One region of the Dorea longicatena genome, then DNA from elsewhere that is predicted to be linked to it. Evidence: riboswitches for the same ligand, from Rfam matches in the RefSeq annotation. Region 1 holds a riboswitch; the other holds the start of a gene.
What was found. A riboswitch is a leader RNA that binds a small molecule or an ion and turns the genes downstream of it on or off. The one in region 1 is predicted to bind cobalamin.
Positions count from the first base shown of each region.

Region 2: another riboswitch for cobalamin. It lies ahead of NQ508_RS03165 (sirohydrochlorin cobaltochelatase); the one in region 1 lies ahead of NQ508_RS04005 (Ig-like domain-containing protein).

Region 1 is NZ_CP102280.1:821,797-832,507, forward strand. Features, by position in the region: gene NQ508_RS03965 (ferrous iron transport protein A) at 1-104, shown strand, start outside; gene NQ508_RS03970 (pyridoxal phosphate-dependent aminotransferase) at 194-1,240, shown strand; gene NQ508_RS03975 (cobyric acid synthase) at 1,222-2,790, shown strand; gene NQ508_RS03980 (precorrin-8X methylmutase) at 2,927-3,595, shown strand; gene NQ508_RS03985 (LysR family transcriptional regulator) at 3,609-4,514, shown strand; gene NQ508_RS03990 (YoaK family protein) at 4,755-5,450, shown strand; gene NQ508_RS03995 (LysR family transcriptional regulator) at 5,483-6,367, opposite strand; gene NQ508_RS04000 (HPr family phosphocarrier protein) at 6,595-6,858, shown strand; cobalamin riboswitch at 6,906-7,104, shown strand; gene NQ508_RS04005 (Ig-like domain-containing protein) at 7,247-9,934, shown strand; gene NQ508_RS04010 (ABC transporter substrate-binding protein) at 10,026-10,711, shown strand, end outside.
Region 2 is NZ_CP102280.1:646,442-657,152, forward strand. Features, by position in the region: gene NQ508_RS03145 (PTS sucrose transporter subunit IIABC) at 1-377, shown strand, start outside; gene NQ508_RS03150 (glycoside hydrolase family 32 protein) at 423-1,853, shown strand; gene NQ508_RS03155 (pyridoxamine kinase) at 1,996-2,850, opposite strand; tRNA gene NQ508_RS03160 (tRNA-Arg) at 3,072-3,145, shown strand; cobalamin riboswitch at 3,276-3,489, shown strand; gene NQ508_RS03165 (sirohydrochlorin cobaltochelatase) at 3,686-4,891, shown strand; gene NQ508_RS03170 (hypothetical protein) at 4,916-5,470, shown strand; gene NQ508_RS03175 (6-phosphofructokinase) at 5,681-6,928, shown strand; gene NQ508_RS03180 (hypothetical protein) at 7,297-8,838, shown strand; gene NQ508_RS03185 (Ig-like domain repeat protein) at 8,823-10,711, shown strand, end outside.

The sequences.
Region 1 (10,711 bases):
GTGAGATCACAGTCATTCAGAATTCCGGAAGAGACCTGATCATCAGAAGTGGTGAGAAGCGGATCGCAATGAGCAGCGATGCGGCAACAAGAATTCAGGTATAAGATTCCGGTTGACTATTTTCTGCAAAGTGAGTAAGATGGTTGTAGCAAAATAGCAGAGAGAGCGGTTTATCCGCACAGGTGAAGGAACGTTGGCAGAACCAAAAGAGACAGTTCACGGTGGAGACATTTACCGGAATCCATCTGTTACAGATTATTCTGTAAACAGTAACCCGCTGGGAGTTCCCGAAGCGGTACGAAAGAGCGTACAGGAAAGTGCAGACAGGATCATGTATTATCCGGATGTCAGATGCGACAGACTTCGGGAGTCGATCAGTGATTTTGAGAGAATAGAAAAAGAAAAGATACTCTGCGGCAATGGTGCTGCAGAGCTTTTTTTTGCTGTCGTAATGGCAGTGAGACCGAAAAAAGCACTGGTGACGGCACCAGCTTTTTCCGAGTATGAGCGAGCACTTGGCACAGTTGGAGCAGAGGTACAATATTACAGATTAAAAGAAGAACAGGATTTCCGGATACAGGAGGATATACTGGAACAGATTACGGAAGATACAGATATGATATTTCTGTGCAATCCCAATAATCCGACCGGACAGACAACGGAAAAAGAACTGCTGATCCGTGTGATGAACGGGTGTAATAAATGCGGTACGATACTGGTCCTGGATGAGTGTTTTATAGAGTTTCTGGAAGAACCAGAAAGATATGAATGCCGGGGGTATCTGACACAGTATCCGAATGTGGTCATTATCAAAGCATTTACGAAAATATTCTGTATGCCGGGTGTAAGACTTGGATATGCATTGTGTGAGAATGCAGCTCTTAGGAAACGAATGAGGGCAATGCTCCAGCCGTGGAATGTGTCGGTAACGGCACAGGAAGCAGGTGTGGCAGCACTTGTTGATTGCGAAGCATATTTAAAGAGAACGAGAGAATATATAAAAAAAGAAAAGTTCTGGATGACAGAGCGGATGAGAAAGCTTGGTCTGAATGTATGGGGATCGGAAGCAAACTATATATTTTTTAAAGGAAAAGCAGGGCTGTATGAGAAGGCACTGAAAAGAGGACTGTTGATCCGGGACTGCAGTAACTATGAAGGACTGACAGAAGGGCATTACCGGATTGCAATAAGATCTGAAGAAGAGAATGAAAGGTTGATAACATGGCTGGAAAAATTATGATACAGGGAACAATGTCCAACGCAGGAAAGAGTCTTCTGTGTGCGGGACTTTGCAGAATATTCAAACAGGACGGATACCGGGTGGCTCCGTTCAAATCCCAGAATATGGCACTGAATTCCTTTATTACAGAGGATGGACTGGAGATGGGACGTGCACAGGTTGTGCAGGCAGAGGCAGCAGGCGTGGCGCCGCAGGTAGAGATGAATCCGATCCTGTTAAAGCCGACCAACGATGTAGGATCACAGGTGATCGTAAATGGTGAAGTCCTGAAGAATATGAGTGCAAGAGAATATTTTGCTTATAAAAAGCAGCTCATACCGGACATTATGAAAGCATTTCACAAATTAGAAGAAGAGAATGATATCATTGTGATCGAAGGAGCGGGAAGTCCGGCAGAGATCAACCTGAAGAAAGATGATATTGTAAATATGGGGCTGGCGAAGATGGTAGATGCGCCGGTGCTTCTGGTCGGAGATATTGACCGCGGAGGAGTATTTGCCCAGCTTCTGGGGACGCTTATGCTCCTGGAAGATGATGAGAAAGAACGTGTAAAGGGACTGGTCATCAACAAATTCCGCGGGGATAAGACAATCCTGGATCCCGGTATTGTCATGCTGGAAGAAAGAGGCGGCATTCCGGTAGTCGGAGTTACACCGTATATGCAGGTCGAGATTGAAGATGAAGACAGTCTGACAGAGCGTTTTAACATGACAAAGGGTGGAAAAGGTGCAGAAGAAAGAATCGGTCTGGTGGATATCGCAGTCATCCGGACACCGAGAATTTCGAACTTTACGGATTTCATGCTGTTGGAAAATGCTCCGGGAGTGAATCTGCGTTATGTAAAGAATCCAAGAGAACTGGAAAATCCTGATATGATCATCCTTCCGGGAACAAAAAATACGATGGGAGATCTGAAATGGTTAAGACAGAGCGGAATGGAAGCGAAGATTCTAAAGGCGCATGCCGGCGGCTGTGTGGTCTGGGGAATCTGCGGCGGCTATCAGATGCTGGGGCAGTCGCTCAGTGATCCGGAAGGCGTGGAAGATGGCGGCAGTATGAAAGGACTCGGCCTTTTGCCGGTAACGACTACATTTACCACAGAAAAGACCAGAACAAGGGTGAATGGAACACTCCTTCATGTGGAGGGGAATCTGAAAGCACTTGAGAATCTGAAGTTTGAAGGATACGAGATCCATATGGGAAAGACCGAACTTCTGGAAGGATGTCCGATGAATCAGATTCACGATACGGTGAAGAAAAAGGACAGACAGATTCCGGATATGGAGCCGGAAAACAGAATAGAGAACAGTACAGACGGAATCTCGCATGGAAATGTATACGGAACATACATCCACGGCATTTTTGATAAGGAGAAAATTGTATCGGAGATCGTAAAATCCCTGGCAGAAAAGAAAGGACTTTCAATGGAAGAAGTGGAAGGTGTGGACCTGAAAGCATTCAAAGAAAGCCAGTATGATCTTCTTGCAGATACACTCAGAAAACATCTGGACATGAAGGCAATCTATCAGATCATGGGAATGCAGAAATAATTTTTCGGGATTACTATGTATTCGTAAGGAGCTGTAGATACCAAAGTATGCAAGAGAAGTTGCCGATGGCAAGTTTTGTAGTTAGAAAAGATGAGATGTGGGCTATGACGGACTATGAAGAGAAAGGAAGAAAACGTTGAATATACAGAAAAATAATCACGCAGCACATACTAAAATAGAGATAGAAAATGTTCTTCCGACAGAGATCGAAAAGCGCAGCTTTGAGATCATTACGGAAGAACTGGAGCAGGAAGGCATCGTGCTTCCTGAGATTCAGGCACCAATTACAAAGCGCTGCATACATACCAGTGCGGATTTTGATTATGCGAAGAATTTGGTGTATTCCGAGCATGCGGTGGAGAAAGCACTTGAAGCGATCAGAGGCGGTGCTTCCATTGTAACCGATACACAGATGGGACGTTCCGGAATTAACAAAAAGAGACTGGAACAGTATGGCGGTCAGGTATACTGCTTTATGTCGGATGAAGATGTGGCGCAGGCGGCGAAGAAGAATGGAACAACAAGAGCCGTTGCCAGTATGGAAAAAGCGTGTGAACGGAATGAAAAGCTAATCTTTGCCATTGGGAATGCTCCGACAGCACTGATCCATCTGTATGAACTGATCAAAGACGGAAGAATCCGTCCGGAGCTTGTAATCGGTGTGCCGGTTGGTTTTGTAAATGTGGTACAGTCCAAAGAGCTGATCCTGACTCTGGAAGATACCCCGTATATTGTAGCGAGGGGGAGAAAAGGCGGAAGTAATATTGCGGCATGTATCTGTAACGCACTGATCTATATGCTGTAGGGAGGAAGAATTTATGACATTACAGCAGTTAAGGTATATTACCATGGTTGCGGAGAAGGGGACGATAAGTGAGGCGGCAAAAGAGCTGTTCATTTCCCAGCCGAGTCTTACCAATGCGATCCGGGAACTGGAGCAGGAGATGCAGGTGACGATTTTTCACCGGACGAATAAAGGGGTGACGATCACCGCAGAGGGAGATGAATTTCTCGCCTATGCAAGACAGATACTGGATCAGGTCGGCCTCATGCAGGAGAGGTATCTGAATGTAAATGAACGGAACCCGAGATTTTCCGTATCCTGCCAGCATTATTCTTTTGCGGTCAATGCATTTGTAGATGTGATCCGTAAATTTGATGCGAGAAAATATGATTTCACACTGCGGGAGACACAGACTTATGAGATCATCGAAGATGTGGCGAAGCTGAAAAGTGAGATAGGTATTCTGTATACTTCTTCACAGAATGAGACGATCATCATGAAACTGATCCGTCAGAATGATCTGAAATTCGAAGAGTTATTCGTAGCAAAGCCACATGTATTTATCAGTTCAAAGCATCCGTTGGCAGATAAGGAAGCACTGACACTGGAAGATCTGGAGGAGTATCCGTATTTGTCATTTGAGCAGGGGGATTATAATTCCTTTTATTTTTCCGAAGAGATATTAAGCACACTGGACCGGAATAAGAACATCAAAGTCAGAGACCGGGCAACGCTTTTCAATCTGGCGGTCGGCCTGGACGGGTATACGGTAAGCTCCGGCGTGATCAGTAAAGAACTGAACGGTGAGAATATCATCGGGAAGCCGCTTCTGGTGGATGAATATATGCGGATCGGAACGATCGTGCGGAAAGATGTGGCACTGAGCCGGTATGGAAAGGTGTATATGGAAGCGTTGAAAAAATACACAGGCGGGATGTAAGAATAATTCAGAATAATAATGAAAAGCAGTGGGAAAAGGTTTCGTTTGTAAAAGAAGTTGCAGAAGAAGTCTGGGAGGCTTAATATCAAATTGAATATATAAAAAAGATATGAAAGATATATCAAATATACGTTTCACATTTTTGATATTCTCTCGTATAATAGTTTGCTGAGGGGGATTGGTTTGAAAACGTAAAAACGTGTGAAAGCAATTCCCCGTTTTTTCTAAGGAGATGAAAACATGGGAGTAATGAAAAGTTTATTTTCCGGGAAACAGATGTCGGAGGCATTCATCTGTAGTGCATTTCTGGCTTTATCGGGAGGATTTCAGGATGCATATACCTATAATACGCGTAATGAAGTATTCTCGAATGCACAGACAGGTAACGTGGTGCTGATGAGCCAGAATTTCATGACGGGAAAATGGGAGGCGGGACTGAAGTATTTATTTCCGCTTTTTGCATTTGCTTTGGGTGTTCTGATCGCAGAACAGATCCAGCATAAGTATAAATATGCAAAACATCTGCACTGGAGACAGGGAATTCTGGGAGCAGAGATTATAATCCTGTTCATTGTAGGATTTATTCCACAACGCGGAAATATGATCGCGACTGTTCTGGTATCCTTTGCCTGTGCGATGCAGGTGCAGAGTTTCCGGAAGGTGAATGGATTCTCATATGCGAGTACGATGTGTATCGGTAATTTGAGAAGCGGAACGGCAGCACTGTCTTTTTATCTGAGAGAAAGAAGACCAGAGCAGCTGCGCCAGGCAATGTATTATTTGGGAATCATAGTTCTGTTTGCGATAGGAGCCGGAATCGGCGGCAATCTTTCTGCCAATTACGGAATCCATATGATATGGGTATCGTGCGGACTTTTGATTGTCAGCTTCCTGCTGATGTTCCTGGATATAGAAGCACGGAGAAGCAGAGCATAATAGAAGAAAAAATAAGAGACATTGATCCGCTGTCAGATGCGGATCAATGTCTCGATTAGTTTCTGTGCTGCAATACTTTGTGGCTTGGAAGCATTCTGTACAAGACAGATGTGTCTTGCAGGAAGAGATTCTTTCAGATGAATCTGAAGAATTTCCCCGCGCTTCAGCGGTTCTTCTGCAAGTTTCTCCGGATAGAAGCCGATACCGAGATTGTGCTGGATCAGGGCCAGACACTGATCGGTAGATGTAACTTCCAGATCCGGACGGAACGGAAAGCCGTGGGAAGAAAAGTACTGAATATGAAGATCTCTGGTGCTGGTATTATTCTCCAGCGAGACAAAAGGATATTCCGCAAGTTCTTCCAGCGAGCAGATGTGAGAAGCCAGTTCTTTGTATTTCGGACCGGCGATCAGAATTTCCCGGAAAGAACCAAGGGAAATCTTCTGGAACTGCTTCTGGACCGAAAGAGGTGTTGTTACAACTGCGAAATCCACCAGCCCGCTTTCCAGGGAAGCGATTGCCTGCGGAGTGGAATGGTTGGAAATCTTAAGCCTTACATGTGGATAATGATTGTGAAATGCTTCTAATTTTGGCAGCAGCATAATACGTAGTGCATTTTCGCTGACTCCGATGGAGATGAGTCCGCTGGTAAGGCTCTGGTCACGCTTCAACTCGGTTTCTCCGAGCTCCAGTTGTTCAAAGGCAATTGCAACGTGGTTAAAAAGCTTCTGTCCTTCCGGAGTCAGTGAGACCCCACGGTTCGAACGGACGAAAAGATGGCAGCCAAGTTCTGTCTCAAGATTATTCATACACCGGGTAATATTCGGCTGGTTATTGTGTAATACCTCTGCCGCTTTTGTAAAACTGTGCTGTTGTGCGACATGGTAGAAAATGCGGTAATAATCGTATGTACTCATAATATCCTCCAAAATAATATATAAAATTGATATATAAAAATAATTTGCTATCTTTTATCCAGATGATGCCAGATAAGTATAATATATCCCATGTGAAAAGACAATGTTAAGAAATAAAAAATATATTACATTGTAGAAAAAAACGTAGTATACTGATTTATATTTTTTTATGAACAGATGTGTTTGTAACGAAAATAATGGATACACCTGAGAGGAGAGACTTAATTATGGTAAAAATGAATGTAAAATTTGAAACACCGGAACAGCTTGTAGAATTTTCAAGAATGTGTCAGAAAGTAGAGGCTGATACTCTGATTGAAGATACTGTACATAAACTTATCATTGATGGAAAATCAGTTATGGGAATGATGACAGTTACATTGAATCAGAGGCTGATCTTTGTAGTAGATGGTTCTGATGAGAAAGAGGTACTTTCTACATTTGAAAAATATCGTACGGAAGATATGGTACAGAAGCAGAATCTGGGTTAATAATTGCATTTTACAGATACTTGTGGTATCGTAGTCAAGGTGAAAAGAATAGAATGAAAACTGCAGGTGCCGGTTGGATAAGATTGATCAGAGCCGGTGAAAAGGGAAACAGGTGCAAGTCCTGTACGAACTCGTCACTGTGAGCAGGGAATATCAGAAAAGAAAAAAGTCACTGGATAACGGGAAGACAAGCTTCTGATGTATGGATCTGTGAGTCAGGAGACCTGCCTGTAGCGTACATGGAAGTAAATCCGGACCACGAGTAATTGGTTGTACAAAAATGGAGGAAAATTATAATAAATTCACAAGGCCATTTTATACCCTTTTACGGATGATTTCGTGGAAGGGTATTTTTGGTGACAGAAAAGTAGTAGGGAGAGAGTAAAAGATGAAACACAATTCCAAGCAATTTTTGGCCTTATTTATGGCTGTGTCTATGGCAGTTGCACCGGTATCGGGAGTGTATGCGGAAGATCAGAATGCAGCTGTAGAAAATGCTGTGAATGCGAATGTACAGGAGGGCAGTGAAGCGGAGCAGAATGAGACTGCTTCGAATGCCGGACAGGCAGAAAGCAGTGTGACGGCGGTTGGAAGTCAGGAAGAAAATAAAGCGGAAACAGCCGGTAAAGGAACAGATACTGCGGAGGACGAAGACGCGAAGAAGAATGCGGCTCTTGCAAAGCTGTCAGTGGTCAGTGGAACAACCGGTGAACTGAAAGACGGAACATATAAAGTAGAGGCAAAAGTAGGCGGATCATCCAGAACAAGTATCACCTGTGAAAAAGTGGAAGTAAAGGATGGAAAAGCGACTGCCAGAATCGTATTTTCAAGTGCCGGATATCCAAAACTGTGGGTAAATGTAAATGGCACTGTAAAAGAATATGAAAAAAGAACAGACAGTGCAGCAGGAACCAGCGCATTTGATATTCCGGCTGATATTAATAAAGAGATGAATGTGATCGGATATGTGGAAAAGATGGGATCCTATACAGAATATAAGCTAAACATCAACATTTCCAAAGATACAGAGCCGACAACACCGGAAGCTCCGGAACAGACGGTTATCACAGGTGTAAGCTTCAGTGAAGGAACGGAACTCAGTATGAAGACGGGAGAAGTTAAGAACCTGACGCTTAAGTTTACACCGGCATTATCAGCAGAAGAGACAGCACCGGATATGACATGGACTTCTTCTGATCCGGAGGTTGTAACGGTTGAAAAATCCGGATCACAGGCTAAGCTGACTGCAATGAAAGCAGGAACTGCAGAGGTAACAGCAACATTTAATAACTCTGAAGGTACAGAGATTAAAGCCACATGTAAGGTAACGGTAACAGCACAGGAAACAGAAAATAAGACCCTGACAGACGGAAACTATCAGGTGAATGCCGAAGCCGGTGGAAAGATGATCCGTGTCACAAACTGTGTAATGACGGTAAAGAATGGACAGATGACGGCAGCAGTAACATTGAGCGGACGGGGATATAACAGAATCTATCTGGGAGATGTAAAAGACGCGCCGAACGATGAAAGTAACTGGATACTTCCAGATTCGCTTCTTGCAGAGCAGTATACATTCCAGATTCCGGTAGAGAAACTGGATGAGGTAATGACGATTGCCGTTCATACAACGAAGAGTAATAAATGGGATACCAGAACACTGACATTCCATTCAGAAGGCATGACTAAGATTGCGGACAGCAATCATGGAAATGCTTCGAATGGCAATAACGGAAGCAATGGATCGCTGACACCGGGCGGAAATAATAACAACCCGGGAAATACTTCCAATGGAAATAACTCAGGAAGTACAGGAAGCAATAACGGAAATACAGGAAATAATACAACAAACAATGGAAAACCGGACAAAGAATCAAAATACGAATCAGATCTGAACAAATCAACAGCCAGAGTTAACAGTGCCACAGGCTTAAAAGATGGTGTATACACACCGGACAGCTTCTCATGGTCAGGTGGAACCGGAAAGGTAAGAATCAGCTGTAGTAAGGTAACAGTTACCGGTGGCCAGGCATATGCAACGATCACATTCAGCAGTACGCATTACCAGTACGTGAAAGCCAATGGAAATGTATATTATCCAAGTTCCAAAACAGGAAGCTCTACTTCCTTTGTAATTCCGGTGGAACTGAATAAGAATAATACGATTGTAGGTATGACAACAGCCATGTCTGCAGCACATGAGATTAAGTATACGATTTTTGTATACATTGCGGAAGCAGCAAAAGCAAATGCATCAACAAGAGCTAATGGAAAAGAAATTACCGTGATTGGTGTAAATGGCAGTGACAGCAGTAAGACGGCAGCTGCAAGTAAGAAACTGGATGAAGTAGCACCTGAGATCATCGGCCTGGAATATCAGTCAGAGACAAAAGCCGAGCATGCGAAATATTTCAAAATCTATCATTATGATCAGGGGATCACACTTCTGGAAATTGATATGAGCAAAAAGACGGGAAGAAAAGCAGCCGGTAAGAAATGGAAACAGTCTTCGGATACAAGCGGACTGAATCCTGCAGAGCAGGAGCAGGCAGCACTGTATCTGAACAAAGTTGTAAAATATCTGATCGTTCCGGAAAATGCAGAGATTCCTGCAGGACTTGATAAGGAAGTTATCGTGGTGAGACAGCCGGCAGATCATATCTATGCAGGAACCAATAAGATCATTTCCAAGATAGCCAAACTGGGACAGACTGATAAAGTGACGGCAGTTGGTGTAAAGAAAAAGAAGTGTAAGAATGAGACTATCAAAGAAAAGATGGAAAAGAAAGAAATCATTTACACAGGTAAATCCGGCAAATTAAATTATAAGAAACTGGTAAAAAATAAATGTGATCTGGCACTCCTTTCTTCCGGTATCCTGCCGAAAAAAGGAAGTAGTAAGAAAGCTGCCAGAAAGAAAATGAAAGCTTATCAGAAGATGACCGAGAAGATGACGCTTCTTGAGATGCCTGTGATCGTTGACCGTTCAAAAGATGAAAAGGGAAAAGATGCAAAGAAAGAATGGGAAAAAGTCTATCAGGTAATCCTCGGATGTGAAGATCAGAGTGCAGAATAAGGGTTATATAAGATGACCAGAATGCGGATCGCATAAAATGATCGGAATGCAGACAAAATATCATGTAATCAGAAAAAAAGTGGAGAAAAGAATGAAAAAGAGAACATATCGCTTGTTGTGTATACTTGCAAGTACAGTGCTTCTGGTAACAGGAGCACTGACTGGATGCAGTAGTTCAGGAAAATCGGGTGTGTCTAAAGGAGACGGAACACAGCAGACAGAAGAAAACGGGGCAGAAGAAAAGAAAGCTCCGAAGATAGACGGACTGAAGTATCAGAAGACGATGCAGTTAAAATATGCCACAGGTTTTGATGTTTACTATTATAAAGGTGGATATAAATTACTGGATGTGCATGATGACAGACAGTATCTGATCGTTCCGGAAGGAAAGAAGAAACCGGCAGATCTGGATAAAGATATTGTGGTATTAAAACAGCCGCTGGATCACATTTATCTTGCGGCAACATCGGCAATGGCACTGTTCGATTCGATGGATGGCCTGGACAGTATCCGGATGTCAGGCGCACAGGCTTCAGACTGGTATATTGATAATGCGAAAAAAGCTATGGAGGAAGGCCGGATATTGTTCGCCGGAAAATACAGTGAGCCGGATTATGAGATGCTGGTAGATGAGGATTGTGATCTTGCAATTGAATCAACGATGATCCTGCATACGCCAAAAGTACAGGAAATGATCGAAGATCTGGATATTCCGGTATTTATCGACCGGTCCAGCTATGAAAGTCATCCGCTTGGCAGAACAGAATGGATTAAGGC
Region 2 (10,711 bases), 180 kb from region 1:
AGATGCTCGGAGCTACCGTTGCAGTAGAGCCTGCAGATGGAAAAATCGTAGCGCCATGCGACGGAGAAGTATCGAATATTTTCGAGACAGGTCATGCCGTATGTATCACAACAGAAGCGGGTGGCGAACTTCTGATCCATATCGGTATTGATACTGTAAAAATGGATGGAAAAGGATTTACAAAGAAAGTTTCTGATGGCGATAAAGTACATGCAGGAGATATTCTGGTAGAAACGGACCTTGAGGAAATCAAGAATGCAGGATATCAGACGACAACAATGATGATTCTGACAAATACAGATGAATTCGGAAATGTAACAAAGGCAGAACCTGCTGAAGTTAAGACAACAAGTAAAGTTATGACACTTACAAAATAATGTGTATAGAAATAATGCTTATAGATAGATGGAGACGATTGATTTATGAACGCATTAACAAGAGATCTTGTAAAATTAGTAGAGACAGCAGAACAAAGCCAGAAAACCAGAGAAGAGTTATCCGTATCAGATAGAAAATTCCGTGAAAAACTACACCTGATGCCGCCGGTCGGCTGGCTGAATGATCCAAATGGACTCTGCCAGTTCCAGGGTATCTATCACGCGTTTTTCCAGTATTCGCCGTTTAATGCAGAAGGCGGTGTGAAGATGTGGGGTCACTATACCAGCAAGGATATGATTAAGTGGGAATATCAGGGTACCGCACTTTATCCAGATCAGCCATTTGACTGTCACGGAGTATATTCCGGATCCGCATTTATTGAAGATGGAAAAATGTATCTGTACTATACAGGAAATGTCAAATTAGAAGACGGGGAATATGATTACATCCGCACCGGACGTGAGGGCAATACCGTTCTGGTTATAACGGAAGACGGCAAGACGTTCGGAAAGAAAAAAGAACTGATGAGAAATTCAGATTATCCGGACGATCTGACCTGTCATGTAAGAGATCCAAAGGTATGGAAAGAAAATGGTACTTATTATATGGTACAGGGTGCAAGAACGAACAAAGATGTAGGTCAGGTACTTGTATTTGAATCTGAAGATAAAGTAAACTGGAAGTTCAGAAACCGGGTGGAATCCGAAAAGCCATTCGGGTATATGTGGGAATGCCCGGATTATTTCAAAATCGGAGATAAGAAACTTCTTTCCACGTCTGTTCAGGGACTGGAAGGTGGTATCTGGGAGGATCGTAATGTATATCAGTCCGGATACTTTGAGATAGAAGGAGATATTCTTGGAGAATACAAGTTGTCAGAGTATCATTTGTGGGATTATGGGTTTGATTATTATGCCCCGCAGAGTTTTGAGACGGAAGACGGAAGAAGGATCCACATCAGCTGGATGGGAATGCCGGACTGCGAAGAATACAGCAATCCGACCATTCAGACAGGATGGCAGCATTGCTTTACATTTCCAAGAGAAATCTTTGAAAAAGATGGCAAGATCTGTCAACGTCCGATAAGAGAACTAGAAGAGAAGAAACATCTGGTAAGTGATGTGAAAGGTATGCTGGTAAGAGAGGGATATCCGGTATATGAAATGACGATTTCGGATATTACAAAGAACCGCTTTAAAGTTATCCTTTCAGAGAAGCTGATCCTGGATTATGCTGACGGAAAATTCCGGATGCATTTTACAGATCAGGATAAAACTTCGGTATCTTCAGGAAGAAGCATGAGATATGTAGAAGTGGAAGAAGTGGAGAATCTGAAGATTCTGGCCGATACATCCTCTGTTGAAGTATTTGTAAATGATGGGGAATATGTATTTTCGACAAGATATTATCCGGAAGTGTATAAATTACAGGCAGAAGCTGTGGGAGCACAGATTACGTTGTCAGAAATTATGTAACGAAATATCAATCTGAGATACCAATAATATAGAAAGAAGATCACCATATATCAAAAGAAAGAGTTTCAGTAGAGAAATTTTCAAAAGATATATGGTGATTTTTAATACCAATGTATGCAATAGAAGCTGCCAGTGGCAGATTCTATGTATGCAAGAGATACAAATATTTTTCAAAATTAACGCCTTCGTTTACCGGAACATGTTCTTCTACAGAATCAATTAATGATTTTTCAAGAAAAGAACCTGCGGTCTGCATCATTTCCGTAAGGGAAATATCTCTGGCAAGTCCGCCTGTGATGCAGGAAGCAAAGAGATCACCCGTACCGGAATAACTTCCGTTGCAACAGGGATATGCCGAAAGAAAATGTGAAGAGCCATATAGCAGGAGATTTCCAATCTTATGAACTCCGTCATCTGCAGTAAAATGAATACCAGTGATGAGGACCTTTTTTTCATGATCCTTTGTCAAAGTCTGCCCTGCATCCTTAAGTCGTGAAATGAGCTGCTGTATAGACAGAGACGGATCCTGCAGGCTGTTATAATCTATATCCGTCAGCAGACAGAATTCGGTAAGGTTAGGAGTGATAACATCTGCACGTGCGACAAGTTCTTTCATAGCAGTCAGAAGCCCGGAAGTATACATATCATAGGTAACGCCATCGTCTCCCATTACAGGATCGACCAGAAGAAAGGTGTCTGCTGTTTGGAAAGTATCCAGAAAGTGCATGATCTGTTCAATCTGGCAGACACTGGCAACATAACCGGTATAGATTCCGGAAAAAGAAGTGCCTAGTTTCTTCCATTCCTGGCGGAAATAATCCATCTTATCGGTAAAATCATAACAGTAGTAGCTGGGGTATTCTGTTTGTGAACTTAAAATGGCGGTAGGGAGTGGACAGGCCTGGATTCCCATCGCAGATAATACGGAGATGGCAGCAGTCAGGGAACAGCGTCCAAGTCCGGACAGATCATTGATTACAGCAACTTTTTTTGTCATAAAGAAATCCTCATTTTCTAATGTATTGTAAATATGTAATAATTATACCATTATAAAAAGAAGAAAGAAACGGCCAGAGAAAAGGAAGACTTGCAGGCCACCAGAGCTTAAAAAAATAATTTAAAAAAATTTGAAAAAGTTGTTGACAGATAGAAAACGTTGCGCTATAATTAATTTTGTTGCTGAGGTACATAAATAACTGAGGCAAACAAATATAATATGTGCGCGTAGCTCAGCTGGATAGAGCGTCTGGCTACGGACCAGAAGGTCGGGAGTTCGAATCTTCTCGCGCACGTACGAGAGACCCTTGTTTGACATTAAGTCGGACGAGGGTTTTTTGCTGTTCCGAAGCGGATGTTTCAATTCAGATGACCGGGACAGTATTGACATAATTTGGGCAACTGTGTTAAGGTTACATAGTAAATTTAATCAAGATTGTGTGAGGTGTCAGTCAGAAGGATTCAGAATAATTTGTGGAAAGAAGGATCTGACTGGTGAAAAGGGAAACAGGTGAGAATCCTGTACGAACTCGTCACCGTGTTTTGCAAGCAGAAGCTACAGATCCACTGGGAGAACCGGGAAGGGAGCAGATGTGTCAGAGCAATAAGCCGGGAGACCTGCCTTTCGCAGTACAGGAACGAAAAAGTTCAGGCCACGAGGAATTGGCAGTACGAAATGGATCACAGAACTGTATGTGGTATAATACAGTTTTATTTTCGTTGTCTTCGTTTCCTGACGGAGGCTTTTTTTGGCTATATATTCGGAAGGAGCTGACGGAGGCCGAGTTTTTTTGTATCTCGTGCATTGACAATCGGAAAATCAGGAGGTAAAAGAAATGAAAAAGAAACTGGTAGTTGTATTATTATCAGCAGCTATGTGTGTAGCAGCACTTGGCGGATGTGGTTCCAAAGCAGGTAGCAGTTCAGACAGCAGCAAGAAGACTGCAGAGAATTCATCAAAAGAGGACGATCAGAAAGCTGCAGATGAAGTAGCAAAGAAGATTGATGCCATCTATGTGCAGGAAAGAAACGACAAGACAGATGAGCAGTGTAAAGAAGCGAAAGAAGCGTGGGACAAATTGACAGATGCACAGAAAGAACTTGTGGAAGGTGAAAATGCTGATCCGGATTATTTCGGAAGAGATACAGGGGATGCTTCCCAGGATGATCCGTTAAATGAAGATAACATCGGGGAGAAGGAACTCTTGGTAGTAAGTTTCGGAACATCTTTTAATGCAAGCCGTGCAGCCGATATCAGCGGAGTTGAAAAAGCACTTCAGGCAGCTAATCCGGACTGGTCCGTAAGAAGAGCATTTACAGCACAGATCATCATTAATCATGTACAGGCAAGAGATGGTGAGAAGATTGATAACATGGATCAGGCTTTAGAGCGTGCAGTAAAGAATGGTGTAAAGAAACTGGTTGTACAGCCTACACATCTGATGCACGGTGCAGAGTATGATGAGTTAACAGAAACAGTAAATAGTTACAAAGATAAATTCGAATCTGTTAAAATCGCAGAACCACTTCTCGGAGAAGTTGGAGCGGACGCAACAGCAATCAATGAAGACAAGGCTGCAGTAGCTAAGGCAATCACTGCAGAAGCAGTAAAGACAGCAGAATATGACAGCCTTGATGCAGCAGCAGAGGACAGCACAGCATTTGTATTCATGGGACATGGAACATCTCATACAGCAAAGATCAGCTATTCTCAGATGCAGGCACAGATGGAACAGCTTGGATATAAGAATGTATTCATCGGAACAGTAGAAGGTGAGCCGGAAGATACTTCCTGCGAATCCGTTATCGCAAAAGTAAAAGATGCCGGATATAAGAATGTAATCCTTCGTCCACTTATGGTTGTTGCCGGAGATCATGCTAATAATGATATGGCCGGAGATGATGATGATTCATGGAAGAGTCAGTTTGAGGCATCTAAGAACTTTGACAGTGTAAAGACACAGATTGCAGGTCTTGGAGAGATCGATGCAATTCAGCAGTTATATGTTGCTCATACAAAAGCAGCTATGGATGCACAGTAAGAAAGATAATTAAGGGAGATAACAATGTTGAGAAAGAGATTGATGGCAGTTGTACTGTCTGCAGTAATGACAGCTGCAATATTCACAGGATGTGCAAGTAAGGATGACAGCAGCAAATCAGACAACAAATCAGCCAAGACAGAACAGCAGAAGTCTGATGCAAAAGAAGAAAAATCAAAAGATTCAAAGTCCGAAGCAGCAAAGGCGCCGATCGAGGATGGGACCTATACTGCAGAATTTAAGACGGACAGTACGATGTTTCATGTAAATGAAGCAAATGAAGGAAAAGGTACACTGACTGTAGAAGATGGAAAGATGACGATACATATCAGTCTCGTATCAAAAAATATCGTGAATCTCTTCCCTGGTACAGCAAAAGAGGCTCAGAAAAAAGGTACAAAACTTTTAGAACCAACCACAGACAAAGTTACATACAGCGATGGAACGACAGAAGAAGTCTATGGATTTGATGTTCCGGTTCCGGCGTTAGATGAAGAATTTGATCTGGCGTTGATCGGAACAAAGGGCAAATGGTATGATCACAAGGTAAGTGTATCAAACCCGGTAAAAGCTGAATAAAATGTATGAATAAAAACTCTTATTTCCCATATATTGTACAGACTACAAAAAGGTGGGGAATAAGAGTTTTTTTTGTATCAAATAATGCAAAGATACATAAAAATAGTAAAAATGCATAAAAAAAATAAGAATTACTGGACTTTTATGTTAAAACGCACTAATATTGAATTAACGGTAAAACGGAATAAAAAACAGGAAGGAAATAAGCGAATGAAAGGAAATGTAATTGTAGGACAATCTGGGGGACCAACTGCAGCGATCAATGCCAGTCTTGCCGGTGTATACCGGACAGCGAAAGACCGTGGAGCCAATAAAGTATATGGAATGCTTCACGGAATCCAGGGATTATTAAAAGAAAAATATATTGATCTGTCAGATCATATCAAGACCGAACTGGATGCGGAATTATTAAAAAGAACACCGGCCGCATTTTTGGGATCCTGCCGTTATAAGCTTCCGGAGATCCATGAGAACAGAGAAGTGTATGATAAGATATTTGAGATCCTGGACAAACTGGATATCGAAGTATTTATCTATATCGGTGGAAATGATTCTATGGATACAATCAAGAAATTATCGGATTATGCCATTATATTCGGTCATGCAATCCGTTTCATTGGATGTCCGAAGACGATTGATAATGACCTTGCACTTACCGATCATACTCCAGGATATGGAAGTGCGGCAAAATATATCGGAACATCTATGAAAGAGATTATCCGTGACAGCTTCTGCCTGGAATATGAAAAAGGCGTGGTATCTATCGTCGAAATAATGGGAAGAAATGCCGGATGGCTGACCGGAGCGGCTGCATTGTCAAAGGGAGAAGACTGCGAAGGACCAGATCTTATCTATCTGCCGGAACTTCCATTTGATCTTCAGTTATTTGGAGAAAAGATCAAACAATTATTACAGGAGAAAACATCTATTGTTGTTGCAGTATCAGAAGGAATCCGTACAGAAGATGGAACTTATGTATGTGAACTTGGCAACAGTATTGACTTTGTAGATGCATTTGGACATAAGCAGTTATCCGGAACAGCATCTTACCTTGCAAGTTATATTGCAGGGGAGATTGGATGTAAGACACGTGCGATTGAATTAAGTACATTACAAAGAGCCGCATCTCACGCAGCTTCAAGAGTTGATATACTGGAAGCATATCAGGTTGGAGGAGCAGCGGTAAAGGCAGCAGACGAAGGAGATACCGGAAAGATGGTAGTCTTAAAACGTCTGTCGGATGATCCATATCAGTGCGGAACAGAAGTAAAGGATGTACACAAGATTGCCAATGATGAGAAGCTTGTACCAAGAAACTGGGTAAACGAAGAAGGTACTTATGTAACAAATGAGTTTATTTCTTATGTGCGTCCATTGATTCAGGGGGATGTATCACCGGTTATGGTAGATGGAATCCCAAGACATCTGTATACACCAAAAGAATTAAGCCACAGATAAAAAATAGATAAGATTTGAAGATTGGAAAGATAGTGCCGTATTGCGAGCGTATAACAAGATACATGTCTTGCAATATGGCACTTTTTGTATACCAAAGCAGCATGTAAGAGAAGTTGCCGGCAGCAAGTTCTGTAGATACAAAAATATGTAAGAGAAGTTGTCTGTGGCAGGTCCTTTAAAGTGCTGTGCCAGAAAATATATAAAAACAATAAAAAAGGGTTGAAATTTTGACATGAATCAGGTAAGATATCTTTAATCTATATTTTCAAGATAGATTCTTTTAATTAATCTATATAGTCTGTAGGACTTCGTGAGGCCTCACCAAATTTACCATGTAAGAAAAAATGAAAAAAGAACAGGGGTGATATATGTTGCAACAAAAAGAAAGTTATGATGTGTTGCGGCTGATTGAGCATGGACAATTATGCTATATCAGTTCCGAAAATGTGCAGGGGAAAACCCTGGACAGATACTTAAAATATCATCCGGTAATAAAAAAACGGGAGATATTTTTATTATTAAAAGAGATAGCAGGACAACTGGCGTCATTTCACAGGTGCAGGGGAAATCCTTGTTATCAATATGTAAATCCATATAGTATTGTCAGGTCTGAAGATGGAAGAATTTATTTTCTGGATATGCAGTCGGAAGCAAACAGAAGCAAGATGATATTTATGCAAAGAAGAGATATCCGTGAATATTTTCTTCCGCCGGACGAAAAGTATTATCAACATGCCAGTAAGGAACTGGATATGTATGGGCTGGGAAAAACATTTCAATATATTCTGGCATCTGTGGAGGCAGAACCACGTTTTAACAGACGAGAAGAATATCGTCTTCAGAGAATTATTTCAAAAGCAATGGGGATAAGATCACCCCATTATCTAAATGTATCAGAAATCCAAAAGCAAATCCCAAGGTATGAAGAAAAAGACAGAGATAAAATTTTGAATAATAAGGGGAAAAGAAGAAAAAAAGTGTGTATAACAGTAGTTTTGTCTATTGTTTTCGGGGGATATTTGTTCATAAATGCATGGGAAAATGCTGAAAAAGCAAACCAGAGAGAGATGAAAAGAACGGAATCTTCCAAATCAGAAGAGAAAAAAAGTGAAAAATCGGATGACCGGATAAAAAAGAAAATATATGAAAGAGATGAAGAGTATCTGGAATTGGCACTGGCATATTTCCTGAATGTGGGAGATATGAAAAAAAGTCTGAAATGTCTGAATCAAATGGAGAATCAGACGCTGGCAGTTAATCTGAAAAGGCTTATCAAAGCGTATGAAAAACAAAAAGTGCCGGAAGAGGCAGAAAAATTTGCAGCAAGTCTTGCTTACCTGGAGAATGAATGGAAAGAAAGAAGTATGCAGTCGGAAGAGAAGAAAAAACAGGCAATACAGTGCCTGATAAGAGGGTATGGATTACTGGATGATAAAGAAAGTTCAGAAAAAGTGTTGAATCTGGTAGAAGAAGGATTAAAGACAGATTATCTGAATGATTCTGCGAAGAGAGAACTATTGCAGTATCAGGCGTCTGCATTGGAAAAAGAAGAAAAGAAAGAGGAGGCAGCAAACATATATGCAGAGATATTGGAGGATGAGACGGAACCGGGTAAGAGAGAAGAGCTGTATAAAAAGATGGTACAGTTGTATGAAACTGCAGGAAGACGGGATATGGCAAGCGATACATGCATTCAGGGGATAAAAGAGCTTGGAGAATCAGAAGAGTTGAAATTAACACATATAAGACTGATATGTGCAGATCCGGTTGTCAATAGAGATACGTGTGCACTCAAGATTAAAGAATATGTAACAGAAGATACTGAACTTTTGGAAAATGCAGAATTTAAGAAATTACAAAAAGAATATGGAATTAAGGCAGAAGGAGGAAATATATGGGTAGGAAGATAAAAAAAGTAATAATGATAGCAGCGTTTGGTATGGTGACCGGAGGACAGATTGCTGATCTGTTACCGGAAGGAAATGTGATGCAGGTAGAAGCGGGAAGTCGAAAGCAGATTATAAAAGTAAAAAATAAAGTAAAAGACAGTAAGAAAGAATTTGACAAGGACAAAGATAACGCCAAAGATAATGAAAAGGATCTGGTAGAAGAGGGAGAAAAAGAGGACAGAAAAGATTCGGAGGAAGATAGAGAGAAAGACGATAAGAAAGATGACGGGAAAGATCCGGAGAAGGATGATGAAAAAGATGACGGGAAAGACTCAGAGAAGGATGACGAGAAAGAGGATGGAAAAGATCCGGAGAAGGATGACGAGAAAGAGGATGGGAAAGACTCGGAGAAAGATGACGAGAAAGATGACGAGAAAGATGACGGGAAAGACTTAGAGAAAGACGATGAAAAAGAGAATGGAAAAGATCCGGAGGAAGAAGAGATAAAAATGTATCATGCGGAATATGAGGATCCGGATGGTCAGAATGGCTATTATATCAGTGCTCCGACCGGAAAGATCACACATCTGAGTAAGAATGGCGTGACCAGATACCTTTTTGAGAATGGAGATGGGGAAAGGCAGGAAGGTACGCTGGAAAAATTAAATGAATCCTGCCGGTTGAAACAATTGAATTTTGCAGATGGAAGGAATGAACTGGAAGTATGGATGGAAGATGAAGAACATCATCAGATTGAAAATTCAGAAAGCAGAAAGGAATTCTGGATAGACAGTGTAAGACCGGTGATCGGTCTGGAAGTGTCCGGAGGAGCAGATATTTGGCACAAAGAGGCAGCAGAGGTAGTGGTAGAAGCTTCTGACGGGAGCAATGGAAGCCAGATCGCGGAAATTATCTGTAAAACAGGAGAAAAAATAGTTGGGAAAAGCAGTAAAGGAGCAGAAAAATTTGTCATTACAGAAAGTTCACAGAATGGGGAAAGTACCCCGGTAACAATTATTGCTACAGACTATGCGGGAAATCAGACGGTGGTAACGGATCGGGTTTTTGTTGACAGAGATGCACCGAAAGCATTGATACAAGGAGTGGAGGATTATACGATTACCAGTAAACCTGTACAAGTCAGCTATCTGGCAGAAGAAGAGAATGTAATTCAGACGGTGCGGGCAAATATTTTAAAAGAAGATATCGATGGGAAAAAGGAAGAAACAGAAATCACAGAATGGAAAACAAAAAGCAGGAATGAGTCTGGTGATACAAAAAAAGAAAGTGTGCAGACACTTGCAGAGGACGGGCTGTATAAACTCCGAATGAATGTAACAGATATGGCAGGGAATGTCAGTCATGCCGAGAGACAGCTGATTATAGATAAAGAAAATCCCGTTATTGCACATGTAGATGAGTTGGATGGAAAGTATTTAAAGAAGTTTAGCTGGAATTATTCTATCGAGGAATCGATTAAGGATTTTACGAATTATACATATGTAATGAAAGTGGACGATGCATTTTATCGGCCAGGAGAAAAAATTGAAAAAGAAGGGGTACATGTACTGACAATTGAAGCTTTTGATTCAGCAGGAAATAAAGGAGAAGCAAAAGCGAGGTTTACCATCGATCATACACCGCCGGTGATCGAGTTTGAGGGGATAGAAGATGGAGAAAAATATGAAAAAGAAAAAACATTTTATGTCAGAACAGAGAATCTGGAAGATCAGATTGAATACATTAAAATTAATGGGAAAAAACAAAACAGGAAAAAACAGAAGAAGGGATATGAAATTCAGCTAAATGAGGCAAAAAATTATGAAATAGAGGTAAAAGCAAAAGATTTTGCGGGAAATGAAAAAGTTTCACAGATAGGATTTGAAATATACGA